Regions from separate parts of the Faecalibacterium sp. OF04-11AC genome, predicted to be linked through region 2. Evidence: a T-box and tRNA genes for the amino acid it is inferred to sense, from the RefSeq annotation. Region 2 holds a T-box; the other holds one or more tRNA genes.
What was found. The T-box of region 2 lies ahead of tyrS (tyrosine--tRNA ligase). A T-box ahead of a tRNA ligase gene usually reads a tRNA of that ligase, here a tRNA-Tyr.
Positions count from the first base shown of each region.

Region 1: it has a tRNA-Tyr gene. The T-box ahead of tyrS (tyrosine--tRNA ligase) is inferred to sense a tRNA for this amino acid. The anticodon was not compared.

Region 1 is NZ_QTVP01000026.1:703-7,326, reverse strand. It holds gene thiW (energy coupling factor transporter S component ThiW) at 68-583, shown strand; gene thiE (thiamine phosphate synthase) at 606-1,040, shown strand; gene DXA70_RS15530 (thiamine phosphate synthase) at 1,004-1,237, shown strand; gene thiD (bifunctional hydroxymethylpyrimidine kinase/phosphomethylpyrimidine kinase) at 1,400-2,230, shown strand; gene thiC (phosphomethylpyrimidine synthase ThiC) at 2,263-3,573, shown strand; tRNA gene DXA70_RS10860 (tRNA-Tyr) at 3,753-3,838, shown strand; gene DXA70_RS10855 (DUF6061 family protein) at 3,991-4,242, shown strand; gene DXA70_RS10850 (hypothetical protein) at 4,340-4,516, opposite strand; gene DXA70_RS10845 (plasmid recombination protein) at 4,534-5,799, opposite strand; gene DXA70_RS10835 (helix-turn-helix transcriptional regulator) at 6,486-6,624, shown strand, end outside.
Region 2 is NZ_QTVP01000004.1:80,220-104,369, reverse strand. It holds gene radA (DNA repair protein RadA) at 1-145, opposite strand, end outside; gene DXA70_RS03340 (hypothetical protein) at 222-1,001, opposite strand; gene DXA70_RS03335 (TIGR04086 family membrane protein) at 1,070-1,471, opposite strand; gene yajC (preprotein translocase subunit YajC) at 1,539-1,856, opposite strand; gene tgt (tRNA guanosine(34) transglycosylase Tgt) at 1,929-3,074, opposite strand; partial or broken gene queA (tRNA preQ1(34) S-adenosylmethionine ribosyltransferase-isomerase QueA) at 3,192-4,219, opposite strand; gene asd (aspartate-semialdehyde dehydrogenase) at 4,370-5,452, shown strand; gene dapA (4-hydroxy-tetrahydrodipicolinate synthase) at 5,488-6,381, shown strand; gene dapB (4-hydroxy-tetrahydrodipicolinate reductase) at 6,464-7,222, shown strand; gene DXA70_RS03300 (ACT domain-containing protein) at 7,281-7,748, shown strand; gene tyrS (tyrosine--tRNA ligase) at 7,871-9,088, opposite strand; T-box leader at 9,154-9,407, opposite strand; gene recN (DNA repair protein RecN) at 9,441-11,111, opposite strand; gene DXA70_RS03285 (arginine repressor) at 11,142-11,630, opposite strand; gene DXA70_RS03280 (NAD(+)/NADH kinase) at 11,648-12,499, opposite strand; gene DXA70_RS03275 (TlyA family RNA methyltransferase) at 12,521-13,324, opposite strand; gene dxs (1-deoxy-D-xylulose-5-phosphate synthase) at 13,321-15,219, opposite strand; gene DXA70_RS03265 (divergent PAP2 family protein) at 15,257-15,730, opposite strand; gene DXA70_RS03260 (polyprenyl synthetase family protein) at 15,758-16,639, opposite strand; gene xseB (exodeoxyribonuclease VII small subunit) at 16,654-16,875, opposite strand; gene xseA (exodeoxyribonuclease VII large subunit) at 16,853-18,076, opposite strand; gene DXA70_RS03245 (glycoprotease) at 18,064-19,005, opposite strand; gene nusB (transcription antitermination factor NusB) at 19,002-19,448, opposite strand; gene DXA70_RS03235 (Asp23/Gls24 family envelope stress response protein) at 19,533-19,922, opposite strand; gene DXA70_RS03230 (SpoIIIAH-like family protein) at 20,033-20,665, opposite strand; gene DXA70_RS03225 (stage III sporulation protein AG) at 20,704-21,219, opposite strand; gene DXA70_RS03220 (hypothetical protein) at 21,216-21,698, opposite strand; gene DXA70_RS03215 (stage III sporulation protein AE) at 21,699-22,562, opposite strand; gene DXA70_RS14055 (SpoIIIAC/SpoIIIAD family protein) at 22,790-23,002, opposite strand; gene spoIIIAC (stage III sporulation protein AC) at 23,169-23,363, opposite strand; gene DXA70_RS03200 (hypothetical protein) at 23,353-23,844, opposite strand; gene DXA70_RS03195 (ATPase, T2SS/T4P/T4SS family) at 23,859-24,150, opposite strand, start outside.

The DNA of each region.
Region 1 (6,624 bases), on a different contig from region 2:
TACAGGAGACACCGTAACAGGCGTCTCCTGTTTTTGTTTTGCCGTATTTTGCAAAGGAGGCATCTTCATGAAAAATCTCTCAGTGAAAAAACTCGCTCTGGCGGGAATGTTCTGCGCGCTTGCCGTGGTGGGCAGCGTGTTCAGCTTTCCCATCTTTGGCAGCAAGTGCGCCCCGGTACAGCACATGGTCAACATCCTGTGCGCCGTGCTGCTGGGCCCTTACTACGGGGTGGGCGTGGCCTTTGTGGCCTCGCTGCTGCGCAATCTGCTGGGGCTGGGCAGCCTGATGGCATTCCCCGGCAGCATGTTTGGGGCTTTGCTCTGCGGGCTGACCTACCATAAGGCAAAACAGCTGCTCCCCACGCTGGTGGCGGAGGTGTTTGGCACCTCCATCCTGGGCGGGCTGTGCGCCTACCCGGTGGCCATCCTGCTCATGGGCAAGAGCGCCGGTGACATCGCGTTCTACGCCTACATCATCCCGTTCCTGGTCTCCACGGCCGGCGGTGCCGTCATTGCGGGCGTGCTGCTGTTCAGCCTGCAGCGTTCGGGCGCGCTGCGCTCCATGCAGGCCAGCCTGACCTGAATTTTGCCAAAGGAGCTGTGTTATGAACTGTACCGCTGAGATGCTGCGGCTTTATGCCGTGACAGACCGCGCCTGGGTCGGCAGACAGACCCTGCCCCAGCAGGTGGAAGCTGCCCTGAAAGGCGGAGCCACCTGCGTTCAGCTGCGGGAAAAGCACCTGGACGACGCCGATATGCTGGCCGAGGCAAAAACAATTTCCGCCCTCTGCAGAGCGTACCATGTCCCGTTCATCCTCAATGACAATGTCCCGCTGGCAAAGCTGTGCGGTGCGGACGGCGTGCATGTGGGGCAGGACGACCTGAGCGCCGCCGAGGCCCGCCGCCTGCTGGGCCCGGACAAGATCATCGGCGTGTCGGCCCACAATGTGGCGGAGGCCAAAAAGGCTTTTGCGGACGGGGCCGACTATCTGGCTGCGGGGCCATGTTTACCACCCACACCAAGACGGACACCAACGTGATCTCCCGTCAGGTGCTGGCGGATGTGTGCGCCAGTGTTCCCATCCCGGTGGTGGCCATCGGCGGCATCCACAGGGAGAACCTGCTCCAGCTTGCCGGCTGCGGAGAGGCCGGCATCGCCGTCATCAGTGCCATCTTTGCACAGCCGGATATCGAAGCCGCGTGCAGAGAGCTGCGCGAGATGGTCCGGAAACTGTAACTCCTTTCGTCATCGCCCGCGCGATGACACCTCCCTCAGGGAGGGAGGCAGAAAGGCCCCCTCTATGAGGGGGCTGCCGCCAAAGGCGGCTGGAGGAGTCCGCGGCAAATTGGGGGCACCACCTTTTGCCGCGCTATAAAATTCATGCAAAGGAGATTTTTCATGAAGACCGCATTATCCATCGCAGGAAGCGATTGCAGCGGAGGCGCCGGAATCCAGGCTGATCTCAAAACCATGACCCTGAACGGTGTGTTTGCCATGAGCGTCATCACCGCGCTGACGGCCCAGAACACCACCGGCGTTTCCGGCATCCTTGAAGTTTCCCCTGCTTTCCTCGCACAGCAGATCGACGCGGTGTTTACCGACATCCGCCCCGACGCCGTCAAGATCGGGATGGTATCTTCCGCCCCGCTCATTGCGACGATCGCCGAGCGGCTGCGTTTCTATCAGGCCCGGCACATCGTGGTGGACCCCGTCATGGTGGCCACCTCTGGCTCCCGCCTGATGGAAACGGACGCCGTCCGCTCCCTGCGGGAGCAGCTGTTCCCGCTGGCCGAGGTCATCACCCCCAACCGGCAGGAGGCCGAAGTGCTCTCCGGCCGTCCCATCCACAGCCGGGAAGAGATGCTGGCCGCCGCCCGCGCCATCGCGTTTGACTGCGATTGCTCCGTACTGCTCAAGGGCGGCCACAGCGACACCGACGCGGATGATCTACTGGTGGAGGCCGACGGCACCGAGACCTGGTTCGCGGGGAGGCGGATCGCAAACCCCAACACCCACGGTACCGGCTGCACCCTTTCCAGCGCCATTGCGGCGAACCTGGCCAAGGGGTATTCCCTGCCGCAGGCCATCGCGCGGGCCAAAGGCTACATCACCGCCGCCCTTTCCGCCGGGCTGGATCTGGGCGCTGGCTCCGGCCCGCTGGATCACACGCTGGGCGGCAAGGACATTTTTACATGGATGAACGGCGCACCGGACGCCATTCAGGAATAAATCGAGAGAGTTCAACTTGGAGGATTTATCGTATGCAGACTTACACCACACAGATGGACGCCGCCCGCAAGGGCATCGTGACCCCCGAAATGGAGGTCGTGGCCAAGAAAGAGTACCGCACTCCCGAAGAGATCCGGCAGTGGGTCTCGGAGGGCAAGGTGGCCATCCCCGCCAACAAGCACCACACCTGCCTCAACCCCGAGGGCGTGGGCAGCATGCTGCGCACCAAGATCAACGTCAACCTGGGCGTCTCCCGCGACTGCAAGGATTATAGCATCGAGATGCAGAAAGTGATGAGCGCCGTCAACATGGGTGCCGAGGCCATCATGGATCTTTCCAGCCATGGCAACACCCAGCCGTTCCGCCAGAAGTTGACCCACGAGTGCCCTGTCATGATCGGCACGGTGCCCGTGTATGACTCTGTCATCCACTACCAGCGCGACCTGGCCACCCTGACGGCACAGGATTTCATTGATGTGGTCCGCCTGCACGCAGAGGACGGCGTGGACTTTGTCACCCTGCACTGCGGCATCACCCGCAAGACCATTGACCAGATCCGCAAGCATAAGCGGAAGATGAACATTGTCAGCCGCGGCGGCTCCCTCGTGTTTGCCTGGATGTGCATGACCGGCAACGAGAACCCGTTCTACGAGCACTTTGACGAGATCCTTGACATCTGCGAAGAGCACGATGTGACCATCTCTCTGGGCGACGCCTGCCGCCCCGGCTGCCTGGCCGACGCCACCGATGTCTGCCAGATCGAAGAGCTGGTGCGTCTGGGCGAGCTGACCAAACGCGCCTGGGCCCACAATGTCCAGGTCATGGTGGAGGGCCCGGGCCATGTGCCTCTGAACCAGGTCGCCGCCAATATGGAGGTGCAGAAGAGCATCTGCATGGGCGCACCGTTCTACGTTCTTGGGCCGTTGGTGACCGACATTGCCCCCGGCTACGACCACATCACGGCAGCCATCGGCGGTGCCGTGGCTGCCGCCAGCGGTGCAGCGTTCCTGTGCTATGTCACTCCTGCAGAGCATCTGGCCCTGCCCAATGTGGATGACGTCAAGCAGGGCATCGTGGCGTCCAAAATTGCCGCCCACGCCGCCGACATCGCCAAGGGCATCCCCCATGCCCGCGACATCGACGACAAGATGGGCGACGCCCGCCGGGTGCTGGACTGGGACGCACAGTTTGCCTGCGCCATCGACCCCGAGACCGCCAAGGCCATCCGTGATGCCCGCCTGCCCGAAGACGACCACAGCGACACCTGCTCCATGTGCGGCAAGTTCTGCGCCGTCCGCAGCATGAACAAGGCACTGGCCGGCGAGTACATCGACATCCTGTAAGCCTGCCATTTCAACGCGCGTTTTTCTTCCTTTTCCCCGCCCGGCTTTTGCTCTGCCGGGCGGTTTTTATTTTCTCTGCAAAAAAGTACCGCGAAATTTGCAAAAAGCAGTTGACAAAACCAGCCGCCCATGCTAAAATAATTGAGTCATCCGGCTTGGCCGGGCACTCAAAAGAATATGGGCGTGTTCCCGAGTGGCCAATGGGGACAGACTGTAAATCTGCTGCTTTTCAGCTTCGGTGGTTCGAATCCACCCGCGCCCACCAAACAAGAAAAATCCGAACCTGTTTCCGATTGGAGAAGGGTTCGGATTTTTCGTTTTCTTTGGGTACAGCAATGAAGGTTCCCGTGGACGGTGCAAAACTCCGATACCTTGTCATAGACCGTAAGACAATCACAAGATTTGGAGGGTATGATTATGAAGTACGATGCAAGAGCCTGTAAGTTTAACATGGACACCGGGTGTGTGGAGCTGTTGCTCCGGGATGGGTGCAAGATCTCTATCGACTGCACCGGGGTCGAGGATGCACTGGATGTGACCATGGCGCAGCAGACGGAACTGGACTACCTAATCTATAACGACCCGCTGGCGTATGCAGCGCTGATTCTGAACGGTGAGCCAGAAGAATACCTGCGGAATGTGGCTGGGAACCACGGGCTAGAAGATTAAGGGCAAAAAATAAGAGGTGTGCCCAACTGGACACACCTCGGTAAGATACATCTATATAAGGCAGGGCGTTCCCTTTACTGGGAGCGTCCTGCTGTTTTTATGCGGCAACAGGCAAGGCTTGTAGTGCTTCCTGCTCTTTCAGCCACTTCTCATATTCACGCTGGCCTTCCTCGCTGTTGAAAAACTCAACCATGGAGGGATAAAAGCAACGTGCAAGGGTCTTGATTGCTTCATCCGGGTAGCCGGATTTGTTCGACTTCTTCTTTTTGTTCAAATGGTATCCTCCGAAAATCAAAGTTCCATATCCTGCCCACGCTTGCGGTTTCGCTGCGGCACATTTATGGTGCGCTCCTGCTTGGGGGCAAGAATCTTTTCCAGAAAGCCTCGCACCAGTTCGGGCGCACGGTGGAGAGCATCCAGATAGGGTTTCACGTCGTACCACAGGTCGTGGTACTTGTTGCTCCAACGAATGGCTTCCTTCTTGGCGGTGGAAAGTTCTTCTTTCAAGCGGCGGTTCTCCACATCCATCATATAGCCGTGGTCGGCCTGTTTTTTCAGCTTGGAGAATTCTTCTTCGGTCAGCGAGTAGTTACCGAGAAAGGTGCGCTTGCCGATATAATCCAGATCACGCGCATGAATGAGAGCTTCTTTCGTGAGCGTGGCCTTTTTCTGCACAGCGGCAAGTTCCTTCTCCTTTTTGGAGAGGGTCTGACTGGTTTTGGCAAGCGACTGCGCCTTTTGGTCGGCTTGAGCGGTCAGGGTGTCCAGCCGTTCCTGCTCCCGCTGGACTTTGAACTGGGTGACGGTCAGGTGTTCTTCGGTGCTGCCGCGCTCGCCGCGCTCTACATCGGTGTACCCGGCATTGTGCATATAGTTGAAGAAATCGTCTTGCAGGATGCTGTACGACTTCTTCAGGACTGGTTTGCCGTTCTTTTGCAGGACGGGCTCTCCAGCATCGTCCAGCAGGGGCTTGGATGCCCACTTCTTGCTCCGGCTGACCTGCATGACGGTCTCCTTGACTGTGCCGACCAGTGCCTTGTCCTTGCAGCGTTTCGACCACAGGATTTGCTTTTCCACGACAGGTACATAGACCACATGGAGATGGTAGTGGTAGACCTCCCGGCCTAATGCTTCGGTCATGGCGCGGTTGATCTCGTCGGCGTGCATGACTGCCGAGAGGATATACTGCTCACCACCCACGATCTGAACGGCTGCTTTGTAGGCATTCTCATAGAACTGCTTGGCGAACTCGTAGCCACCGTGATTGTCAAAATAGGCCGAGTTGACATCAAAGACAAGCTCGCAATAATGGGTGGCATCCGGCTTCAAGCCGCGCGTGGAGATGGTTCCGGCGGCTTCCAGTTGGGCGAACAGGTCAGTGTAGCTGGCGGTTGGCTTTTTGAAGTGGACGTTCCATGCAGCGCGCTGGGGGATAATATCGGGGTTCCGATAGCTGTCCTTTTCACGCTCATTGTGCTGCTGGGTGTTGCCAACGGCCTTGTCCGAAACGGCGAGATTTCGGACACTGGTGCGGTCAACGCCATCGTTTCTTGCCAAAGGGCATCCCTCCTTTCAAGGTTCATCGAGAGGTGACGGGGAACGAAGATGCACTTCTTCGGAAGTGTAATAACCCACTATAACACTTTCATCCCTATGGGCTGCAAAGTGTAGTGGGCTCTTCGAGGACTCTCCGAGGGGGAACGTCTCCTGCGGGAGAGCTACAATCAAGTTCGCACAATGCGAACTTGATTGCTCCGTACGCATCTGAAAAAATTGCGTACGGACTTCAAATAACCTGTACGGTTCGTACGACGTACGGAAATCCAAAATATAAACGATAGCACGTTTTAATCTGCTTCAATTTGCCGTACAGGTGCGTACAAGTACAGACCGTACAGGTTGTACGAACTTCTTCCGTAAAAAAATGCACTTTTTACGGACAGGGGTGGACAAGCGGCTCGATGCCCACGAATCCCCGCACCCTGCGGCCACCGGGCAGGGCGGTGTTATGCGTTGCACCAGAGTCCCTAGCGTGGGAACTCTGGTGTTTTTTTGCTTCCTGCCTGAATATACGGAAAATTTTGCAGGAAAGGCGAAAAAGCGGCAGAACTGCAACGGAAAAAGAAAAATGCCCTCACTGGTTGCAGGACTGCAACAGCAAGGGCAGAGAGAAAACCGTATATTGAACAAAACGGCAGAGCGTATTATAATGAGGAAAAAGCTCAAAAAGGAGGGCCGACCACATGGCACAGGAATATCTGCCCGCACCATCCAACATCCGTCTTGCGGACTTGATGAAAGAGCACAACATCAGCCAACCAGAACTTGCTAAGGAACTCGGCTGCTCCAAGAGCACCATCAACCGTTTTATCAGTGGCGCAA
Region 2 (24,150 bases):
AAAGCCCGGCTTTGGGTGTTTCGGCAACCACATCTTCGTTCATGGTATTCCAGCTGCCGCAGCTGGGGCAGCGCCCCATCCAGCGGGGGCTTGTCTCCCCGCAGTTGGAACAGACATATACCGTTTTCAACTTCGGTTCTTTCATAAGAAGACTCCTGTGATTTCATTCGAGATACTTTGCATTTATCATACCACATTGCGCCGGTGCCTGCAAGGAACCGTTACGGAAATGCGGCCAGCTGACTGCCCAAATAAGCAAGACAGGTAGCGGCTCCGCAGAGCGGAAGCATCGCTGCGGCGGTCAGTGCAAATTGTCCCAATAGCAGCTGGGCATGGGCAGAGGGGCTCCTCCCCCGCCCAAGAGAAAAAGCATGGAGTCTTCCGCTGACTTCCAGTGCGCAGGAGCCAAACCAGCAAAGTGCACCTGCAGCCAGTGCCGCCGGGATGCTGGAAATAAAAAGAAAGAACAACGCCTGCGGAAGTGGCATGCCGGAAAACAGCTGGAATGTCAATAGCCCTGCTCCAGCGCCATACAGCATGGTAAAAAGATAGATGGGCACAGGCCCGATGGCGGATAACCCCAACAGCAACAGAACGCAGAGGACTCCCAAAATCGTAAGCAGTTCGGTGCCGAACAGCTGTGCAATCTGTGAAGCGCTCTGGACAGCAAACAGGCCGCGCCAACAGCGCAGGTAATAGGAAAGCATGTCCATCTCTGCTGTATCCAGAAGCGCCTGCAGAATTCCCGCTGTAAAGGCTCCTGAGAGATAAGAACCCGCAAGAAGCACGCATCCCTGATGAGGTGCAGAACGCTCTCTGTGGGACGCGGGAGCCGTTCTGGAAAGCACTTCTGTTTCTGGAATGTGTGGAACCGTTGTTTCCGGTGTGCTTTGGACGATAGCGGGCAGCGGTTCTTGTTCCGGAACGGGTGGCAGTGATGGAGGTGGTGTTATGGGGCCTTTTTCGATTGGTTGTATTTCAGGTTCCTGATAAACCCACATAAGGCTGTCCCTCCTTTGAAAGATAAAAGCAGGTGCACCGAGCGATGCACCCGATTTTCAGGAAAAGCTCAGACTCTGCGTTTCCGCTCCGAGCGCAGCATCCCGAGGACGCCGCCGATGCAGCCGAATAGCAGCGTGACCCCGAACCGGACCAGCTGCATTTCCTGCAAAGGACTGCCGGAAAGCAGACCGAAGCAAAGCAGCAGAAAAACGAATAGAGCCCCCTGTACTACCCCACAGAGCAGCCCGCGGCTTTTCTGCCAGAAAGCCATCAGCCAGCCGCTGAACAGGCTGCCCGCACTGACCGCACAGGTCGCCATGGGCCAGGCCGCATTCTGCGAAAGGCCCTGCTGTGCCATCAATGCGGCGAGGCCCGCCATACAGGCCCCGGTGACACAGCAGCCCGCGCCAAATGAGACCAGTGCCCGGCCCGCCGGGAATTTTGCCGGAGAATTACCATTGCCAGACATAAAAACGCGCCTCCCTGCACTTACTGTATGCAGAAAGGCGCGTAAAAAATTCTTGCAGGCTGAAAAATCACTTCTTGGAGGAAGCAGCGTTGTCCATGTTCAGCTTCTCGACAGAGCTGATGGCATTCTTAATGAAGCGGATCTTCACACGGTCAGCGCCAGTCTCCAGAACGAACGTGTCGTCCTTGATGGCAACCACGCGGCCGACAATGCCGCCGATGGTAGTGACCTGATCGCCAATTTCCAGAGCAGCACGCATGGCGGCGTCTTTCTTCTCCTGCTTCTTCTGGGGACGATAGATCATAAAATACAGCAGGACGAGCATCAGCGCCAGCGTGAAGAAGAGGCTGATATAGCTTTCGGTGGTAGTGGTCAGAAAATTCATCGGGAAAATCTCCTCTCAAATTCATATAGGAATATTATATACGTTTATTCGCCCCGTTGCAAGGGGAATTGCTCAAATTCTTGTATCAAGCAGCTTGACATAGTGGTCGTGGAAAGCCGTAAACGTGCCAGCGTCCAGTTCATCGCGGATCCGCTCCATCAGATGGTTGTAGAACCACAGGTTATGCATGACTGCCAGACGCATTCCCAGCAGCTCCTCCGCCTTGAACAGGTGGCGAATATAGGCGCGGGAATAGTTGCGGCAGGCCGGGCAGCCGCAGGTGGGGTCAATGGGGCGCTCATCCCGCTCGTACTTGGCATTTTTGATGTTGATGATGCCGCCCCAGGTGTTCAGGTGGCCGTGGCGGGCATTCCGGCTGGGCATCACGCAGTCAAACAGATCGACACCACGGGCAACCGCCTCAATGATGTTGCCTGGGGTGCCAACGCCCATCAGGTAACGGATCTTATCCTTGGGCATATAGGGCTCTACTTCGCTGATCATCTCGTACATGACCTCGGTGGGCTCACCCACGGCCAGGCCGCCGATGGCATAACCGTCCAGATTCATTTCTGCGATCTGCTTCATATGCTCTACACGCAGGTCCGCATAGGTGCAGCCCTGGTTGATGCCGAACAGAAGCTGGTCAGGATTGGTTGCCTTGCCCTCGTGCTTCAGGCGGGCCAGCTCTTTCTGGCAGCGTGCCAGCCAGCGCACGGTGCGCTCACAGCTTGCTTTGGAATAATCGTGCTGGGCTGGGTTCTCCACGCACTCGTCAAAGGCCATGGCAATGGTAGACCCGAGGTTTGCCTGAATCTGCATACTCTCTTCCGGGCCCATGAAGATGCGGTGGCCGTCCAGATGAGAGGCGAACGTCACGCCCTCTTCGGTGATCTTCCGGAGCTTGGCCAGGCTGAACACCTGGAATCCGCCGCTGTCGGTCAGGATGGGGCCGTTCCAACGGGTAAACTTGTGCAGGCCGCCCATTTCAGCCACCAGCTTATCGCCCGGGCGGAGATGCAGATGGTAGGTGTTGCAAAGCATTACCTGGGTGCCGATCTCCCGCAGATCCTGTGCGGAGAGGCCGCCCTTGATAGCGCCTGCCGTGGCTACATTCTGGAATGCCGGGGTCTGCACCGTGCCGTGCACGGTTTTAAACTCGCCCCGCCGGGCATTGTGCTCCTGCTTGAGGAGCTTGTAGGTCGTCAAAGAAGGCATAAACGTTTCCTTTCTGTGCACGGAAAACAGCCGTGCTCCCTGTGCCGCATGGTGGGCGGCAGTGTGCAGAATATATAAACGTTTCTTGAGTTTTTGATTTCTACAGATTCAATTTTGTTACAGAATCAGCATGGCATCGCCAAAACTAAAGAAACGATATTTTTCTTCTACGGCCACTTTATAGGCCGCCATGGTCTTTTCGTAGCCGTACAGCGCGGACACCAGCATGATGAGGGTGCTCTCCGGCAGGTGGAAGTTGGTGATGAGGCCGTCGATGCAGTTGAACTTGACACCCGGGTACAGGAAGATGGAGGTGTTGCCGCTGCAGGCTTTGATCTCGCCATACTTGGCGGCAACGGCTTCCAGGGTGCGGCAGCTGGTAGTTCCAACCGCAATGACGCGGTGCCCGGCGGCCTTGGTCTCCCGGATGCGCTGGGCGGTTTCCTCGCTGATGGAGTACCATTCGCTGTGCATCTTGTGTCCGTGATCTCGTCTTCCATCACGGGGCGGAATGTGCCCAGACCCACATGGAGGGTCACTTCAGCAATGCCGACCCCCTTGGCCCGGATGGTGTCCATCAGCTCCGGAGTGAAATGCAGGCCGGCTGTGGGCGCTGCGGCACTGCCAAGCTCCTTGGCATACACCGTCTGGTACTGGCTCTGGTCTTCCAGCTGTTTGGTGATATAGGGCGGCAGCGGCATTTTGCCAAACTCATCCAGTTTTTCATAAAGGGTCTCTGTGTCATAATAGAATGTAACGTACTTGTTGCCATCCTCCATGGTTTCATCCACCACAGCGGTCAGGGTGCCGTCACCAAAGCTGACCTTGGTGCCGGGCTGCATCCGCTTGCCGGGCTTTGCCAGGCACTCCCACTGGTCGCCTTTGACCTGACGGAGGAGCAGCAGCTCACAGACAGCGCCGGTGGGCTGCTTGACGCCAACGATGCGGGCAGGCAGGACCTTGGAATTGTTGACGACGAGCAGGTCGCCCGGCTCCAGATATTCGGGCAGGTCGTGGAAGATCCGGTGCTGGATGCTGTCGTCTTTCTGGCTCAGAACCATCAGCCGTGCAGAGTCGCGGGGGTCTGCGGGCTCCTGTGCAATGAGCTCTTTGGGTAAATCATACCAAAAATCTTTTTTTAACATGAATGCATTTGCCTTTCCGATGATTGACACGAATGCCGTATCAATGTTATCATAAAATCTGTATAGACAGTCTTTATTATATTGCATTCGTGTCTGCTTTGCAAGCGGCGCTTGTGTAAATTTGTCTTTTTGAAAGGAAAGGTACTGGAAATGGAAAAACAGTATAGAGTGGGCATTGTTGGTGCAACGGGTATGGTCGGTCAGCGTTTTGTTACGCTGCTGGAGAATCACCCCTGGTTCAAACTGACCACGCTGGCCGCTTCCGGCCGCAGTGCAGGCAAAACCTATGAAGATGCAGTCGGTCCCCGCTGGGCTATGACCAGCCCGATGCCGGAGAGCGTGAAGAAGATGGTGGTGCTGGATGCTTCCAACGTGGAAGAAGTCGCCTCTCAGGTCGATTTTATCTTCTGCGCCGTTAACATGCCCAAAGCCGAGATCAAGGCGCTGGAAGAGGCCTATGCCAAGGCAGAGTGCCCGGTGGTCTCCAACAACAGTGCAAACCGCTTTACCCCGGATGTTCCGATGGTCGTGCCGGAGATCAACGCTGACCATATTGAGATCATCCCGGCACAGCGCAAACGTCTGGGTACCAAGCGCGGTTTTATCGCGGTCAAGTCCAACTGCAGCCTGCAGAGCTATGTGCCTGCCCTGCATCCCCTGATGAAAGACTTTGGCGTCAACAAGGCGCTGGTCTGCACCTATCAGGCCATTTCCGGCGCAGGCAAGACCTTTGACCGGATGCCAGAGATCATCGACAATGTCATCCCCTATATCGGTGGTGAGGAAGAGAAGAGTGAGCGCGAGCCGCTGAAGCTGTGGGGCCACATTGAGGGCAATGAGATCGTCAATGCAGAGAAGCCCACCATCACGGCGCAGTGCTTCCGCGTGCCGGTCTCCGATGGCCACACCGCTGCCGTGTTTGTGAGCTTTGATAAAAAGCCCACCAAAGAGCAGATGCTCGAGGCCTGGGCAAATTTCCGCGGCCCCGCACAGGAGCTCAACCTGCCCAGCGCTCCCAAACAGTTCCTGCACTACTTTGAGGAAGCGGACCGTCCGCAGCCCAAGCTGGACCGCAATACCGAGAACGGTATGGCTGTCTGCATTGGCCGCCTGCGGGAGGACACCCTGTTTGATTACAAGTTTGCCTGCATGAGCCACAACACCCTGCGCGGTGCTGCAGGCGGCGCTGTCCTGCTGGCAGAGCTGCTGGCTGCCAAGGGCTATTTTGACTAATCTGCGCACAATGCGCTGCAAAGGAGTTTTTTAGCATGAAGAATCCTGTCTTTACGGGTGCGGCTGTCGCCATTATCACCCCGATGTATGAGGACGGCAGTGTCAATTTTGACGAGCTGGGCCGTATCATTGAGGATCAGATCGCACGGGGAACGGACGCCGTTGTCATCTGCGGCACCACCGGCGAGTGCTCTACCATGACCGATGAGGAGCAGCTGGCTGCCATCAAATTCACGGTCGATACGGTCAACCACCGCGTCCCCGTCGTGGCAGGTGCAGGTTCCAACGATACCGATCACGGCTGTGCACTGGCGGCAAAATCTGCTGCCTGCGGCGCGGATGCCCTGCTGCTGGTGACCCCGTATTACAACAAGACCAGCCAAGCGGGTTTGGTGGCTCACTTTACCTCCATGGCCGAAGCCGGAGGCATCCCGGTCATCCTGTACAACGTGCCCTCCCGCACGGGCCTGAACATTGCGCCGGAAACGGCTCTGGAGCTGAGCAAGCATCCGCTCATCAACGGCCTGAAAGAGGCTTCCGGCAACATTTCTCAGGTGGCAAAGATCGCGCAGCTCTGCGGCGATGACCTGAACCTCTATTCCGGCAATGATGATCAGGTGGTTCCCCTGCTGTCTCTGGGCGGCAAGGGCGTTATCAGCGTGGTCTCCAACGTCAAGCCGGAGCTGGTACACAACTGCTGCAAGGCATGGTTTGAGGGAGATACGGCAAGGGCCTGCGCCCTGCAGCTGGAAATGCTGCCCCTGTGCGAGGCTCTGTTCTGCGAGGTGAACCCCATCCCGGTCAAGTACGCTATGAATGTACTGGGCTGGAACGCAGGCGAGTGCCGCCTGCCGCTGGTGGAGCCCAGCGATGAGCACAAGACCAAGATCGAACAGGCTCTGGTGGAAGCCGGTCTGATCAAAGAATAACACACGTTGGCAGATGCCCGGCGAGAGGATTCTTCCGGGCATTTTGCCGTATTCTGCATTGCAGGAAAAAGAGGTAAAAACCATGACGGATATTATCATTCAGGGGATTGGCGGCCGGATGGGCCATGTGCTGTGCGACCTGATCGCCCAGAGGGAGGACTGCCGCGTCATTGCCGGCATTGATGTGAAAGACGGCGAGCAGAACGGCATTCCCGTGTATGACAGTCTGGACAAGCTGGAGGGCAAGGGCGATGTCATCATCGATTTCAGCTCCCCTGCTGCCGTGGAAAAGGCCCTGCCTTACTGTGAGGCTCACAAGCTGCCCATCGTGGTCTGCACCACGGGCCTTTCCGAAGAGCTGCAGCTCAAGGTGGTGCAGCTGTCCCGCAGCATCCCGGTGTTCAAGAGCGCCAACATGTCCATGGGCATCAATGTCCTGTCGGAGCTGTGCAAGCGTGCTTCGGCCATCCTGGGCGTGAATTACGACGTGGAGATCGTGGAACAGCATCACCACAACAAGCTGGATGCCCCCAGCGGCACGGCCCTGATGCTGGCAGACGCGATCAATGAGGAGAACGATGGCGCTTACCACTACGTCTATGACCGTTCCTCTGTGCGCCAGAAGCGTGACCCGAAAGAGATCGGCATCAGCTCGGTGCGCGGCGGCAGCATCGTGGGCGACCACGAGGTACTGTTCTGCGGCCCGGACGAGGTCATCACCCTCAAGCACACCGCCTATTCCCGCAGTATTTTTGCAAATGGAGCCATCAATGCGGCTGTTTATCTTGCGAAAAAGGAGCCGGGGCTGTACAATATGAGTGATATGATCGCGGAAATGTGAGCCAGATGTCACATGTTTCTCCGCTGAGGCCCGCAAGGGCAGAATGGAGGGTTTTCTTATGTACGGTGTTTCCAAAATCAGCATCGAGCCAAGCCTCATGATGATCAGCGTGCAGGATGTCGAGTTCAAAGGCAACAGCCTGGCACGCTATTTGCAGATCTTTGCCGACACAGGCGTTGTGGTGGATATGATCAGTCAGAGTGCTCCCCATGGCACCACGATGGATTTCAGCTTTACGGCATCCAGCAGTGACCTGCCGTTGGTGATGAAAGCCATTTCGGCAGCCAATCTGGATAAGGACGCTAAAGCGGCTCCCCTCATCAGCGTGGGCTATTCTAAGCTGAACCTGTTTGGCGAAGAGATGGTCACCAGCTGCGGTGTGGCCGCCCGTGCTCTGAATGCCCTTGCCATGGCAGGCATTGAGGTGCTGCTGATCACCACCAGCGATCTGGATATCTCCCTGCTGGTGCGGGCGGAGAACGAAGATGCCGCCTATGAAGCCCTGAAGAAAGCATACGAACTGTAACTTCCCGGATCTGCTTCATTAAAAATTTTACAGGCAAAAAGAAAGCCCGGAACGGCTTCTCCGTACACGAGAAAACCGTTCCGGGCTTTTTACGATCAAATCGACAGGCCTTGCGGGGCTTATTACAGCGTCACTTTGTGGTAGACCTTTTTCCCCTTTTTGATGACGATGCCCTTTGCCAGCTGTTCAGCGGTAAAGCTGGCCGTGGGAGCCGAAACTTTTTCGCCATCCACCAGGACGCCTCCCTGGGTGACGAGGCGGCGGGCCTCACCGTTGGAGGCAGCTAGACCGGCCTTGACCATCAAGGTCAGGATGCCGATGGAGCCATCGTTCAGGTCCGCGTCCGTCAGCTGGGTGGTGGGCATGTGCTCGGTGTCAGCCTCGCCGCTGAACAGAGCACGGGCGGCGTTCTGGGCCTTGACAGCCTCTTCCTCGCCGTGGACCATCTTGGTCAGCTCATAGGCCAGGATCTCCTTAGCCTCATTCAGGCGCTCGTCTTTCCAGGTGCTCATCTCGTCGATCTGCTCCAGAGGCAGGAACGTCAGCATCCGGATGCACTTCATGACATCGGCATCGCCGACATTGCGCCAGTACTGGTAGAACTCGAACGGGCTGGTCTTGTTGGGGTCGAGCCAGACAGCGTTGCCAGCGGTCTTGCCCATCTTCTTGCCCTGAGAATCGGTCAGCAGGGTGATGGTCATAGCGTAGGCATCTTTCCCCAGCTTACGGCGGATAAGCTCCGTACCGCCCAGCATATTGCTCCACTGATCGTCGCCGCCAAACTGCATATTGCAGCCGTAGTGCTGGAACATGTAGTAGAAGTCGTAGCTCTGCATGATCATGTAGTTGAACTCGAGGAACGACAGGCCTTTCTCCATGCGCTGTTTGTAGCACTCGGCACGGAGCATGTTGTTAACGGAGAAGCAGGCACCCACTTCACGCAGCAGCTCCACGTAGTTCAGGTTCAGCAGCCAGTCGGCGTTGTTCAGCATCAGAGCCTTGCCCTCAGAGAAGTCAATGAAATGTTCCATCTGCTTTTTGAAGCAGGCAGCATTGTGGGCAATGTCCTCCTTGGTGAGCATCTTGCGCATGTCGGTACGGCCGGAGGGGTCGCCGATCATGGTGGTGCCGCCGCCAATCAGGGCGATGGGGCGGTTGCCGGCCATCTGCAGCCGCTTCATCAGGGTCAGGGCCATAAAATGGCCGGCGGTCAGGCTGTCAGCGGTGCAGTCAAAGCCGATGTAGAATGTTGCCTTGCCGTTGTTGATGAGGTCAATGATCTCTTCGTCAGTGATCTGCGCCACCAGGCCGCGGGCTTTGAGTTCTTCGTACAAAGTCATAGAAAAATCCTCCTGTTTCTGGGGCAGAGGGAAAAGAAAACGCCCTCTGCCAAACGTGAAATTTGGCAGAGGGCGAGAAAAATCGCGGTACCACCTCTGTTTGCCGCTCCCTCACGGAAACGGCCTCACGAGTGCACTCCTCAGAGACGGAGAACACTCCTGCGTTTGTAACGCTCGCACGCGGCGCAACCTACTGGAAAATTCGTTCAGCCTGCAGCTCCGGGAGGTATTTCGCCTGCTGTTCTGCACGTCCCTTGCACCAACCGGGGCCTCTCTGGGCAGAACCGTTCAGGGTACTTATTCCCGTCATCGCTTTTCACAAGGGTTAGTTTATCACACGAAAAGCGGGTTGTCAACGCCCATTCCGGGTCTGTTCCAGCATTTCGCGGGCATTGGCACGAGAAAGCTCCGTCACATGGTCGCCGGAGATGAGATGCGCCAGTGCATCCACGCGGCCGTCTTCATCCAGCGGATGGATCTCGGTATAGGTCCGCTCATTGGCGATGTTTTTCTGGATCAGCAGGTGGCAGTCCGCCAGAGCCGCGATCTGTGCCGTGTGGGTGATGCACAGAATCTGATGTCCCTCTGCACTCTGGCGCAGTACCTCACCAATGCGGCTGGCTGCTTTGCCCGAAACGCCGCTGTCGATCTCATCGTAAATGACGGTCGGCACAGCGTCTTTGTCTGCCATGGCGTTTTTGATGGCCAGCGTGATGCGGCTCAGCTCACCGCCCGAGGCGATTTTCGCCAGCGGTTTGGGCGCTTCGCCGGGGTTTGTGGAGATATAAAACTCGATGCTGTCCTGCCCGTGGCTGGCCAGAGGCCCGCGGGCGTGGTGCAGAGTCATCCGCACACCGGGCATGTTAAGGAAGTCCAGTGTCCCAGAGATTCGTTTGTTCAGCTCTTCAAAGGCTTTCAGGCGGGTCTGCGTCAGTGTCTCTGCCTTTTCCCGAGCCAGAACGTACAGCCGATGCTGCTCTGCCTGCAGATGTTCTACCCGCTCCTGGGAAGACTGGATCAGTTCCAGCTCCTCCCGGGCTTTCTGCCCGAACGCGATGATATCCTCGACCGTATCACCATACTTCCGTTTGAGTTTATAAATGAGATCAATGCGCTGCTCGATCTCATCCAGTTCGGCGTCATTGGTCTCATAGGCGTCCAGACGGCCGATCAGGTCTGCAGCAGCGTCTTTTGCATTGTAGTAAAGGTCCAGCAGCTGCCCGGCACTGGTCGAGAGCTCGCCGTCCAGCTGGGCGGCCGCGTCCACGGCATTGGAGGCCTCCCCCAACAGATCGACAGCACCCGGTGTCTCATCGTCACCGGAGAGCAGCGCATAGCATTGCGCGATGCGGTCCCGGATGGTAGAAGCATTGGACAGCACCTTGCGGCGGCTTTCCAGCGTCTGCTCCTCCCCGGCGGTCAGCGCGGCATCTTCGATCTCCTGCACCTGATAGCTCAACAGGTCGATACGGCGCTGTTTTTCACTCTCGTCCGTAATCTGAGCGTCCAGTTCCCGCTTGATCTTGACCAGCTCCCGATAAACGGCATAATACTCCTGATACTCGGTACGATTCTGGGCATAGGCGTCCAGAATGCTCTCGTGGTGGGCCGGGTTCAACAGTCCAACGGAATCGTGCTGGCCGTTGATGTTGATGAGCCCGCCGCACAACTCCCGCAGGATCGCTGCGGTGGCAGGCATCCCGTTGATGCGGCAGGTGCTCTTGCCCTCAGCGGTGATCTCACGGCTCAGGAGCAGTGCTTCAGAGCGCTCATACCCGGCTTTTTCCAGACTGTCCAGCACAGCAGGCGGAACATTTTCAAATGCCGCCCGGATCACCGCCTTTGCAGCACCGGTACGCACCAGATCTTTGGAGGTACGGTTGCCAAGAATGGCGTTGATGGAATCAATGAGAATGGATTTGCCCGCGCCCGTCTCGCCCGTGAGGACGTTGAGACCTTTTTCAAAATGGACATTGGCCTTTTGGATGACGGCCACATTTTCAATTTGCAGGCTGCTTAACATGCTTTGTTCTCCTGCCCTACCCTTTTCTTGTTAGTGCTGCCCGATGTGGTGGGTCAGCTCATTGCAGATGGTTTTGGCATCCCGTTCGGAACGCGCCACAATGAGGAACGTATCATCACCGGAAAGGGTACCGACAACATTCTTCCATTTGAGTGCGTCAAACACCTCACAGGCAGCATTTGCCATGCCGGAGTAGCATTTTACCAGCACTACATGGCCGGCATAGTCTACCCCCAGCACCGACTCGTGAAAGATCGTTTCAAAGCGGCCCTGCATTTTAGGGTTCAGGCTCTCATTGTGGCTGGAAACGTAGCGGTAGCCATCACTGGTGGCTGCTTTGACCAGGCAAAGCTCCCGGATATCCCGGGAGATGGTAGCCTGCGTGACAGCAAAGCCCTCTTCTCGCAGGTGCTCCAGCAATACCTCCTGCCGGCTGATGGGATGCTCCTGAATCAGCCGCAGAATCGTCTGCTGACGCTCGGCTTTCCCTTTGGCGTCTCCGGAAGTGGTTCGGTTCATACGCAATCCCTCTTTCGTTATCGTCTGCTCCGCAGTTTCTGGTCAATGGCCTGGAACTGGTCGGCGTTTCCAAATGTGATGAGCTGTACGATCTGGTTGGACAGGCGGATCTCGGCCGTTGCACCTGCCCGCATAGGGTAGCCGGAGACCCCGTCACAGCTGAGGAAGACCTCATCATCTGCCACCTGCCCGACACAAATGTTGATCTTGCGCTCCTGTGCGAATACCATAGCGGGGCTGGCAAGGCTGTGGGGGCAGATGGGCGTTACCACAATGCCCTTGGTCCGGGAGTCCAGGATAGGCCCGCCTGCGGCCAGCGAATAGGCTGTGGAACCTGTGGGCGTGGCCACAATGACACCGTCGCCCCGGTAATGTTCTACCAGAATATCATCGCAGTAAATGCTGAAATCAATAGCCTGCTGCAAACGGCCCTTGGTCACGACAACATCGTTCAGGGCGTGGCCTTTCCAGTTGTCTTCTCCCAGCACCCGCGCATAGAGCAGCATCCGGCTGTCCAGCGAGTACTCACCCCTGGCAACCGCCGCCAGCTTTGTTTCCATTTCGTCCACCTCACAGGTGGCCAGAAAGCCGCAGCGGCCCAGGTTGACGCCGAGGATGGGCTTTTTGTACTCCAGCGTGAGGTTGGCTTCGTGCAGGATAGTGCCATCGCCGCCAATGGTCAGGATGACGTCTGCCTGCTGCAGGCACTCTTTTTCCGGCAGGTAAGAAACGCCCATGGTGTTGCAGCTGGCCTGCAGTTCTTCCCACATCAGGACATGGGAACCATGGTTGAGCAGGATCTGCGCGGCACGCACAGCAATGACATCCGCCAACTGTTTGTCAGGGTTCGGGGAGATCATAACGGTCATACGGCGTTTCCTCCTGCCAGTTTATTTGTCCAGCGTGGAATGGCTTGCAGCAACCACCTGCTCGGCCACAGAATCATCCAGAACGCCGGGCTGCTCACTCTTCTGTACAAACATCAAGTACTCAATGTTGCCCTCAGGGCCCTTGACGGGGCTGAAATCCAGCCCGCATACTTTGAACCCGTTGGCGGCTGCGTAGCCCATGGCATTGTGCAGCACTTCGCGGTGGGTAGCCGGGTCACGCACGACACCGTTCTTGCCAACTTTCTCGCGGCCAGCCTCAAACTGAGGCTTGACCAGGCAGACACCCATGGCGTCCGGCGTAGTGATAGCCTGTGCCACCGGGAAAATATGATGCAGTGAGATAAACGAGACATCCACGCTGAAAAACTCAATGGGCTCTTCCAGCATATCAGGGGTAACATTGCGGATGTTCGTCCGCTCCATATTCACCACCCGCTCGTCGGTGCGCAGGCTCCAGGCCAGCTGGCCGTAGCCAACATCCACCGCGTAGACCTTGACCGCACCGTTCTGCAGCATACAATCGGTAAAACCGCCGGTCGAGGCACCAATGTCCATACAGACTTTTCCATTCGGGGTCAGCGGGAAGCACTGCATAGCTTTTTCCAACTTCAAGCCGCCGCGGCTGACATAACCGATATCATGGCCACGCACTTCCACTTTGGCATCTTCTTTGATCATTTCACCGGCTTTGTCCACTTTCTGCTCGTTGACAAAGACAACACCTGCCATGATCATGGCTTTGGCGCGCTCACGGCTCTGGATGAGTCCGTGCTGCACCAGATATTGGTCCAATCGAATTTTCAAACCTTGGCCTCTCCTTTCGCTTCCGGGGCCTGTACGGCCTCCCGCACCGCCTGTGCCAGATGCTCCGCATCCAGCCCGGTCACCTGCTTGATCTGGGGCACCGTGGCATGGGGCAGGCAGAGCTGCTCCACCGCTGTGTGAATGTATCTGCCGTTCCATCCGGCGTGCTGCAGGGCCATTTCCAGATGCTCTCCAATGCCGCCGCAGGCGACGCACTCTTCCGCCATCAGAACAACGTCATACCGCATGATCTCGCGGATGAGTTCTTCCGTAAAGGGGAAGATCTTCACAAGCTTGTAAACATCACAGGGGATGTTTTCCGCGCCCAGCAGCTTTGCCGCGTTCAGTACGTCCTCCACTTCGTCCGCATAGCTGACCAGAACGATCTTTGCGCCCGGCGCAGTGTAGAGGTGATCGTACTCCTTACCTGAGCAGCCATACTGCGCCAATGCCTTGCTCTCACCGCCGCGCGGGTAGCGGATGGCGCGGGGGCCCTGCATCTCATTGCTCAGCAGAATGGGGAGCCAGTATTTGAGCTCTGCATAGTTGGAAGGAGAATAGATGGGCATCCCAACCTGGCTGAGGAATGCCGGGTCATAGATGCCCTGATGCGTCTCACCATCGGCCGGGACAAAACCGGCACGGTCAATGGCGAAGACCACATTCTCTTTCAACAGGTTGACGTCATGAATGATCTGATCGTAGGAACGCTGGAGGAATGTGGAATAAATACACACCACCGGGAGCATTCCCTGGCTGGCCAGACCGGCCGCAAAAGTCACAGCGTGCTGTTCTGCCATGCCAACATCAAAAAAGCGCTTGGGGTGCGTATGGTAGAAGAACTGCAGGCCAGTGCCGTATTTCATGGCGGCGGTAATGGCACAGATCTTCTCATTCTCACTTCCCTGCTTATTGAGCAGGTTGCCAAACACGGTCGAGAACGATTCTTTCGGAGCTACCTCCGGGTCCGGGATACTGTGAACCAAATCAAAGGTCGAAACGCCATGGAAGTTGCCGGGGTTTGCCTCTGCCGGGGCGTAGCCCTTGCCCTTTTTGGTCACAACATGGAGGAAATGGGGGCCGGGCTGGCTGCAGATGGCGCGCAGCGCGCGCTCCAGCTCTGCTTCGTTATGGCCGTCAATGGGTCCGAAATAATGAAACCCCATATCCTCAAACATGGTAGAATGGTACATGGCCCGGCGCACCATGCTCTTACCGCCCTGAATGGCGGATTTGATCGGCGGACCGACCACGGGGACCCCATCCAGAAACGTCCGGACGTTCTCTTTTGCATCAATGTAACGGCTCGTGGTGCGCAGATGGCTGAAATACCGTGCCAGCGCACCAACGTTTTTGGAAATGGACATCTTGTTGTCGTTGAGGACCACCAGCAGGTTATCCAGCCCGCCAATGTTGTTCATCCCCTCGTAGACCATGCCGCCCGTGAACGAGCCATCGCCAATGACGGCAACCACATGGCCCGGCTCCCCCCGCAGTTTCCTGGCCCAGGCCATGCCAATAGCCAGGGAGAGCGAGGTGTTGCCGTGACCCGCTACAAAGGCGTCATGGACGCTCTCTTTTGGGTTGGGGAAACCGGAAATGCCATCCAGCTGCCGCAGCTTGGCAAAGCCCTCCCGGCGGCCGGTCAGCAGTTTATGGGTATAGCACTGATGACCGACGTCAAACACGATCTCGTCTTTCGGCGTTTCCAATACGCGGTGCAATGCAACGGTCAGCTCTACCGCACCGAGGTTGGAAGCGAGATGTCCACCTGTTTTGGAAACATGATCCAGCAGAAATGCCCGGATCTCTTCACACAGCTGATTGACCTGCCCGCTCGAAAGCTTTTTCAAATCGCTAGGCTGTGAAATTTTTTCGAGCAAAGGAAAATTCATAGCTCCACGTCCTTCTCATTTTTCTTCCTGAAAATTCTCACACCGGGCTCATCGGGTAAAGGAGCCCTACCGCAACACCGACCAGAACGCCTGCCACCACCTGCAGCGGTGTATGGCCGACCATCTCTTTCAGGTGCATGTTCTGCAAAAACGGCGAATTTTGCTCACTGATGTCGATCCACTGCTCGATCATCTGGTTCAACACTTTGGCCTGCTCGCCGGTCTCATGCCGCACGCCCATGGCGTCGTGCATGGTGATAATGGCGACAACACTTGCAACTGCAAAGATCGAGGAGCCGACTCCCGCGCTGCGTGCCGTTGCGATGACCATTGCACAAACGGTCGCGCTGTGTGCGCTGGGCATACCGCCGTCGCCCCACATCCGCTCCAGCTGAAATTTGCCAAGCAGGATAAAATTGATGATCGTCTTGAGCACCTGGGCTACAAACCAGCCCAGAAGCGATACGGTCAGGATCTCGTTTACCGAGAACAGATCTTTGATCAATTGCATGTTTTGTCCACCTTCTTGTGTATTTCCTCAGCTGCGCCGGACCAGAAGCTCCCTGGCCAGCTCCACCAGGAACGCGCTCTTCTCCCCGAACTCCCGGTGGAGCGAAGCGCAGGTCTCGTCGTTCAATTTCTTGGCCAGCTCCATAGCGCCGTCTGTGCCAAACAGGGTCACAAACGTGGTCTTGCCGTTCTCGCTATCGCTGCCAATGGGCTTGCCCAGCTGCTCCTGTGAGCCGACTACATCCAGCACGTCATCCACGATCTGGAACACCAGGCCGATGCCGTACGCATAGTCTTCCAGCTCTTTGCTCTGCTGTTCCGTTGCCTGTGCGGCGGCGGCACCCATCTGGATGGCAGCATTGATGAGCGCACCCGTCTTGTGGCGGTGGATCAGGCGCAGTTGTTCTTCGGTGGCGGCAAGTGCCTCATATTTGAGGTCCAGCTCCTGGCCGTAGACCATACCGTGGCTGCCAGCCCCCATGCCCAGTGCCTGTGCGGCACAGACACGGATCTCAGCCGAAGCCGGAGCGTGTGCAATGGCGTTGAATGCTTCCGTCAGCAGGACATCGCCGGCCAGCATGGCAGTGGCTTCTCCAAATGCCTTGTGGCAGGAGGGTTTGCCGCGGCGCAGGTCATCGTTGTCCATGCAGGGCAGGTCATCATGGATGAGAGAATAGCAGTGCAGCATCTCGACCGCCGCCGCAAACTGCTCGGCTGCCTCGGCATTGCCATGGAGCATATCGCAGACGGACAGCACCAGTACCGCACGGATGCGCTTGCCGCCGCTCATCAGGCTGTAGCGGGCCGCGCGGCAGACCTCGGATTCCTCCGGCAGGTAGGTATTGCAGGCGGCTTCCAGTGCACGGTTGACCCGGGCAAGATATTCATGATACTGCTTTTCGTAATCCATATGGACTTCCTCCTTCAATCGTCGGCTGCAGCGGGCTTTGCCGCGCTGCGTTTTGCGTCGATCTCGTCGATTTGCAGAGAGGCTTTTTCCAGCGTCGCTCTGCAATATTCCATCAGTGAGGCCGCTTCCGCGTACAGCTTGACCGATTCGGCCAGTGTGGTATCCTCACTTTGCATCTGGGTTAAAATCGTATCCAGACGGGCCATCCCGTCCTCAAAGGTTTTGGGTGCTCTCATCTTGTTCCTCCACGGAGATGACTGTGCAATGTGCAAGTTTTGCAGCTCCCCGCACAGTGACCGTATCTCCTGCACGCAGAGAATCCGCGGTGCAGAGCTTTTTGTTTTTATCGTAGAGCATGGCATAGCCGCGGGCCAGCACCTGATAAGGGCTCAGGGAGCCAGCCAGGGCCGCGGCGTGGCCGAGCTGCTCTTTTTTGTTACGGAGCTTTTGCTGCATCGCCTGCTGAAGCTGCTCCTGCCGTGCAGCAAGGCTCTGCCGCCGAGCGGTCAGCGGAGTGCGTACCGCTTCCGGCGAAAGCGTCTGCTCCGCCTGCATAAGCTCATTATAGCATATTTTCAGCTGGTTTTGCATTATATTCTGAATATTTTGTTCCAGGTTGTATAATTTGCGCGCCAGTTCCGCCCTGTCTGGTACAGCCAGCTCTGCTGCTGCCGAGGGGGTAGGCGCACGCTGATCTGCAACAAAGTCCAGAATCGTGAAATCGATCTCGTGTCCGATGGCACTGATGAGGGGCGTTTTGCAGCGGTAAGCTGCCCGGGCAATGATCTCCGCGTTGAAGACCCAGAGGTCTTCCCGACTGCCGCCGCCACGGGCCACAATGATGGTGTCCACTTCCCCGCTTTTATCCAGCCGGTCGATGGCGGCAGCGATCTCTTTGGCGGCTTCAAAGCCCTGCACGTTGACCGGGCAGAGCAGCAGCCGCACCGCAGGCCAGCGGCGGGAGATGATGTTGCGGATATCCTGCAGCGCAGCTCCCGTTTTGCTGGTAACGATCCCGATGCATTTGGGGTAAGCAGGCAGCGGCTTTTTGTGCTCTGGAGCAAACAGGCCCTCTTGTTCCAGCTTTGCTTTCAGCTGCTCAAAGGCCAGCTGTGCAGAGCCGATGCCATCCGGAAACATATCGTTGACATAGACCTGAAATGCACCATCCCGCTCATAAAGGGTGGCACGGCAGCGGACGATGACTTTCATTCCCTCTTCCGGGCGGAAGCCAAGCCGCCGCGCGTCCGAGCGGAACATGACCGCTTTCACACTGCTGGCCTCATCCCGGAGGGAAAAATAGCAGTGTCCGCTCCGGGAATTCTGCACAAAATTAGCGATCTCACCTCGCAGAGCCAGATCAAACAAAATGTCGTTTGCATCCAGAAGTGTTTTAACATACTGGTTCAGGGCGGAAACCGAGATCACTTCAGCCATAATCCGGCCTCCCGTGCCGCCAGGATCGAAACTCCAATGGCGTTATCGCTGGAGTACTGTCCCGGCACAAAGTAGACCTTGGGCAGACGCTGCTGCACCCAGGCATGGATAATATCACTGCTCATCACGCCGCCGGCGCAGACCACCGGGAGCCCGGGATATTCTTTCTGGGCCGCCTTTGTCATTTTCACAACGGTATCGGCCACGCAGAGCAGGCAGTACTTGCAGACATACTCCGGGCTTTTGCCCTCTTTGAGCAGGGCATTGCACTGATTTTCCAGCCCGGAGAGGCTGCATTGCATCCCTCGGACACTGGATCTTGGCTTGATAGGCTCGGTACAGTTTGCCGCAAGGTGAGAAACTTCCGCACCCGCCGGGAAGCCAAAGCCCAGTTTGACACCCACCCGATCCACAGCCTGTCCGGCATAGAGGTCTGTGCTGGTGCCAAGGGTCTCGATGCGTCGGACTTCATCACAGAGCAGCAGGTCGGTGGTGCCGCCGGAAATATGAAACAGCAGCACTTTCTGGCGGAACAGTTTGTCCCCCTCCGCAGCAAAAAGCGCGGCGGCCGCATGGCCCTGCTGGTGTGTCGTATGGATGAGCGGGATGCCCCGGGCCAGCGCAAAGGCCGTGGCCGCGTTGACGCCTGCCAGGAAGCAGGGCATATAACTTCCCTCCACCGGACGCGGTTTCTGGGAGACACCCACCGCTGCGATTTGGGTCAGATCAAACTCATGACCAAGCTCTCCCAGCATTTCCGGGAGTGCTACCGTGTGGTGGAACAACGCATCACTCTGGCGCAGCCCAAGCTGGCCCTCCTTGACCGGGAGAAACCGCTTCTTTGCGCAAACAACCTCTCCGGCTGTATCAAAAACGGCCAGAGAGGTTGCATAGTTGCTTGTGTCGATTCCAAGTGTGTAACAGCTCACAGCTCTTCAGACTCCATCGCATCGGCAGCATCGAGCCCTTTCTCGCGGGCTACTGCACCCAGCAGACCGTTAACGAACTGGTAGTCCTCGTCCGCGCCGTATTTCTTGGTCAGCTCAACCGCCTCGTTGATGACAACGCCAGGCTTTTTCTCGTCGCCGTACAGCATCTCTGCCAGAGCAAGACGCAGCACGGTCAGGCTGACACGGGGCAGACGCTCCATGGTCCAGTTGCGCAGATGGTCACGGATGAGGTCATCCACCTCAGCCGAGTGGCCGTAGTAAGCGCGCAGCAGGCGCTGACCGAACACATCCACAGGATGCTCTTCGTCGCACTCTGCGTGGTTATCGAGTGCTTCTTCCAGAGCGATATCACCAAAGGTCTGAGAAAATGCCAGCAGAAAGGCGTTTTCGCGGGCTTCACGACGGGGCAAAATTTTATCCATAATATTCCTCTCGCAGCAGGGCGTTCCGCAGCCACAGCCGCAGAAGCCCTGCTTTTGTTTTTATTCACATTCTTTGGGGGTTGATCAGTCGATTGCGGCATCCTGTGCCGGAGCAAGGCCCGCGATCACAAGGTCTACACGGCTGACGGTGACGTTCGTCATGTTCTGGACGGCTGTTTTGACGTTTTCCTGCACCTTTTCCGCCACGGAGGGGATGCGCGCGCCGAATGCGACGACGAGATGCAGGGTAATCTCAGCCGTGCCATCCCGCATTTCTACCGTAACAGGAGACTGCACGTTAGCACGCTCCAAAAAGTCTTTTACTTTCCGGTTCTGGCTGCCGCAGGAAACTTCTGCAACGCCCGCTACTTCCAATGCGGCACAACGCGCAATCTTACCCAGGACTTCGGTCGAAATCTGCAGGCTGCCGCCTCTAAGATCCATATTCTGTAATTCCATTCTATGGTCCTCCATCCAAAATGAGCGCAAGCTCATTCTATTTTGTTTTGGTCTGTGCAGAGAATTCTCCCTGCCATTGAATGCTTACTGTTATTATACCATTCTTTCTGCATTTTCACAACACCTTACTTCACTTCTACCACAGTGATATTCTGGGCGGTCACAGAGCTTTTACTCAAAACGATGTCCCGGATCTGTGCCACCTGCGCGGCGGTCAGAGCGTCGCCGGAGGTCATGACGGTCAGATCAGCCCGGCCGGACTGCAAAAAGCACAGGCAGTCCGCGAAGCCTTTGGCTTTGACCAGCGTTTCGATCTCATTTTCCGCATTGAGGTCTTCCAGGTTTCCGGTCAGTTGCCGCGCGTAGGATTTCTTTTCCTCGGCGGAGAGGTTGGAGCTTTTGAGCGTTTTCTGGATGGTATCCAGTGCGGCATCGTGGGCTTTTTCCCGCTTGAGGCGGGCTTCTTCAAAAAATTTGGAGCCGGAGTCGTTTGCCACGCTGACAAGCTGTGCCTCGCCGTAATTCTTGTTGGCACTGGAAACCGCTTCTGCTTCCGTCATCAACCCATCCGTGATGGGAGAAGCCGCAACAGCCTCCTCTTCTGTCTCGACCACAGCGGCTGAAACATTGACAGCATCTTCATTCAGGCTGACTCCGGTGCGGGAATATTGCCAGTTAAGGTAAACTGCTACCACCAGAGCGGCGGCCAATGTAATGGCAGTGGCCTTGCGGGTCGTACTTTTTGCAGTGGCTCTCATGTTCGTTCCTCCTTGCAAATACAAATCGCAAATACAAATCAGTTTCGGGTACGGCGCTGCTCCACACAGACGCGGTTGGACGGAACATCCAGCAGGGCACCTACCAGCTCTGTGATGCGGGAGGCGACCCGGACATCTCCGCCGCCCTCGCAGACGACCGCCACACCGCAGATGGTCGGTAGATAAACAGTTTGTTCCAGTGCGGTCCCGTCGTCCAGCAGCACATGGGTCTGCTGCGTCTGGGTCTGTCCCGAGAGCGTGTCCAAGGCATAAACGGTCTCCTCCCCGCTTTCCAGTGTGAGCATCACAGTGGTCTTTCCTGCTCCCTGTACCTGCTCGATCAGCTCTGTCAGCTGCTGCTCCAGCTGTGTTTTGTAAGTACCCTCCTCCGGAGATACAGCCTGCGGTGCCGCCGGGGCTTTTGCCGGGAACAACTCTGAAAGCAAAATGAGCGCCATGGCGATGCAGCCCAGAACCAATGCAAGCCGTGCACGGTTTTGCTTTTTCAGCAGGGTTTGCAGCCACTTCCTCAGTTCCGAAAGTTCTGGCTTCATGGTGTTTCCTCCCCCGCTGCAGCGATCCGGATCTGTTTCGGCAGCAGCTGAAGCTTTTCCTGCAAAAAGGCACCTGCCTGCTGCCGTTCTTCCGCGGTACAGTTTGCCGGGAGCGTCATTTGTGCGGAACAAATAGCGACAACCGAATCGGTCTCTTTCAGCATCACGGCTACCGAAGCTTCTCTCCCGGTTTTCGTGCACCACTGTTCCGCGAGTGTCTGTTCCAGCTGCGCCTGCGTCTGCGCTAAAATGGCCGTTTCGGGCGATGCAATGGAAACCGGCTCCTGCACTGGAACTAAAAGCGCCCGGAGCTGCACATGGGCTTGCGGCACGGTGCGGGCAAACACTACTAGAATATATAGCCCTGCCACGGCTTTTATGCACCGCCGGGCCCATGTGCTGCCCGCCAGTTGCGTGGTCAGCTCTGCACAGATACAGGCGATACAGAAAATCGCCACGGCCCGTTCCAACGGCTGCATTTACCCACCTCCCGCAAGAAACAAAAATACCGTTCCCATTATAAATAATCCAAAGAAAAGCGCGGTTGCTGCCGCCATACAACGGACCGCTTCGGCAAAGCAATCCAGTAAGGCCTTACAGCGGATGTTCCCTGTCAGGCTGCAAAACAGGCTGCATCCGAACAAAAGAGCCAGCTGGAGCATCATGCCGAGATACAGCGGGAAAAATTCCGCCCCAAGAAACGCAATGGCCGCAAGGCCGAGGCCGCTTTTCAAGAGCTGGATTCCTGCGAGAAACGCTTCTGAAACATCGCTTAAAGTCTGCCCTACAATGGGGACGCTCCCGGCCAGAAGCTGGCCTGTGCGGAGCGCGGCACGGTCCAGCTGCAATGCTGTAACCCGCTGCAACCCCAGCAAAAGTGCCAGAAACTTCCCCGCCCAATGAAGTGCCTGGCGCAGCAAAGCGCCTGTGCTTTGGCAGAAAGCGGCAAGCCCGTGATCTGTGCTGATGCAGCAGGCCATGCTGAGAGCCAGATAGCATTGCAGCAAGGGCCGGACAAATGCTGTCAGGCACTGCGCCAGAAAGCAGAGGATCGTCAGAAAAAATCCGCTGGCCGCGCTGCCTGCTGCCGTTTCCCCACCCATGGTCAGGACTCCGGCATAGACCGGGAGAAACCCCAGCAAAAAGCCGCGCCACTCTCCCATCTGTGCACAGAGCTGTTCCGCAAGCGTGAGGAGCTTGCTCCAGAGGAGAACACCGCACCCACCTGCCGCGATCAGATCAAGCAGTTCGCCGTTGGTGGTCTCACTTGTCAGAAAAGACAAAAGCGCAGCAAGGAGCAAAAATAACAGCGCATCCGTGCTGCCGCGCAGTGTCTCCTGCAAGGCAGCTGCCATGGAACCGTGGAAGAGCTTTTTTAAGGCGTCGAGCGGGGCATCCGCAAAATCCGAAATGCTTACCGGGCTTTGTTCGAGGTAAGGCTGCCACTGTTCTGCCCCGGGGATGCCGGATAGAGTTGTTTCGTCCAGAGCCAGTGCCGCCGGGGTAATGATGCAGAGGCTTGTCCAGACCAGAAAAAGGGCAAAAAGAAGCTTTTTGAATCCATGTTGTTTCATCCAAGAACACTCCAGATCCGTTGTCCGATCTCTTCCAGCAGCGGCCACGCCGCCGCCAGCACCAAAAGCCGCCCAGCCAGCGCAGCGCACCATGCCAGCGATTCCGCTCCGGCTTCCTCGCAGAGCGTCCGTGCGTAGTCGGTCAGCAGAACGATGCCCGTACAGCGCAGCAGACAGCCGTATGCATCTCCGCCGGCGCGTTGCTCCAACCGGACAAGCCCGGAAAGAACACTTTGCGCGGCACTCCCGACCCGGGCCAGCAAAATCAGGCCGCGGCCATGGAAACCAGCAGTGAAAAAGTCGGGGCGCTTTTCTGGAACAGTGCATACAAAACTGCCGCCAGCACGGCAATGGCAAGGCTGGAAAGAGCAAGGCTCATAGTGCGAATAAAGATTTTATGGTGACAAACAATGCGCTGATCTGCTTGACCAGAATGGACAAGACTACCACGAGCCCGGCCAATGTCGTCATCATGGCCTGATCTTCCCGGCCGGAACGGATCAGCAACTGGTTGAGCACCGCTACGATGATGCCGATGGCCGCAATTTTGAAAATGAGATCAATTTCCATTGCCCGGTTTCCTCCCTGTATTTGAAACGAAGTTTTGCGCTTTAAAAAAGGAGAATGGCTGCCGTAAGTCCAAGAAGTATCCCGAGTTTCGGGGCAAGCACCAGGCGGCTCTGTGCGGCTTTTTCCTGCTGCTGCAAAAGCTGCGGAAGCGCTCTTGATAAAATGCCAGCCTGCTGCACGCCTGTTCTGCTTCCGTATGGCCAAGGGCGGAAAAGCACTCCGCAAAGCAGGCGGCTTCCTGCGGAGAGAAACTCTGCGGTGGAATGGCTGTCTGAATCATTTTGGCGGAGCAGAAGAGTTTGTGCTCACGCTGTAACTTTTTCGCCAGCATGTTCAGGTCAGCCCGGCGGAATGTGATCTCCTGCTCGATCTCCTCCAGGAGCGCAATGGTTTGCCGGAGTGCTTCCAGATGCTCCTGCGTGCGGATGCAGACGGCATCCCCTGCGCACCAGCCGCACACCACCAAAAAGAATGTGCCCACCAGCCGTAAAGCCGTCATAATATCCGCACCGCGGCAACCTGACCCGGATGATCCCGGCCACGAAGCAGCACGGCAGCCTGCAACGCCCCGCAGGCTCGGAACTCCTGCAGCTGTGGACGGCAGAATGCTTCTTCCCAGCTAGAGGCATGGAGAGTGGCAATAATAGCGGCACCACTGAACATTCCCTGTTCCAGCGCCCGGACTTCTTCCGTGCCGCCAAGCTCGTCCAGCAGGATAAACTGGGGCGAGAGGGTGCGCAAAGCCATCTGGACAGCCATTGCCTTGGGCAGGCCTGAAATTTCATCA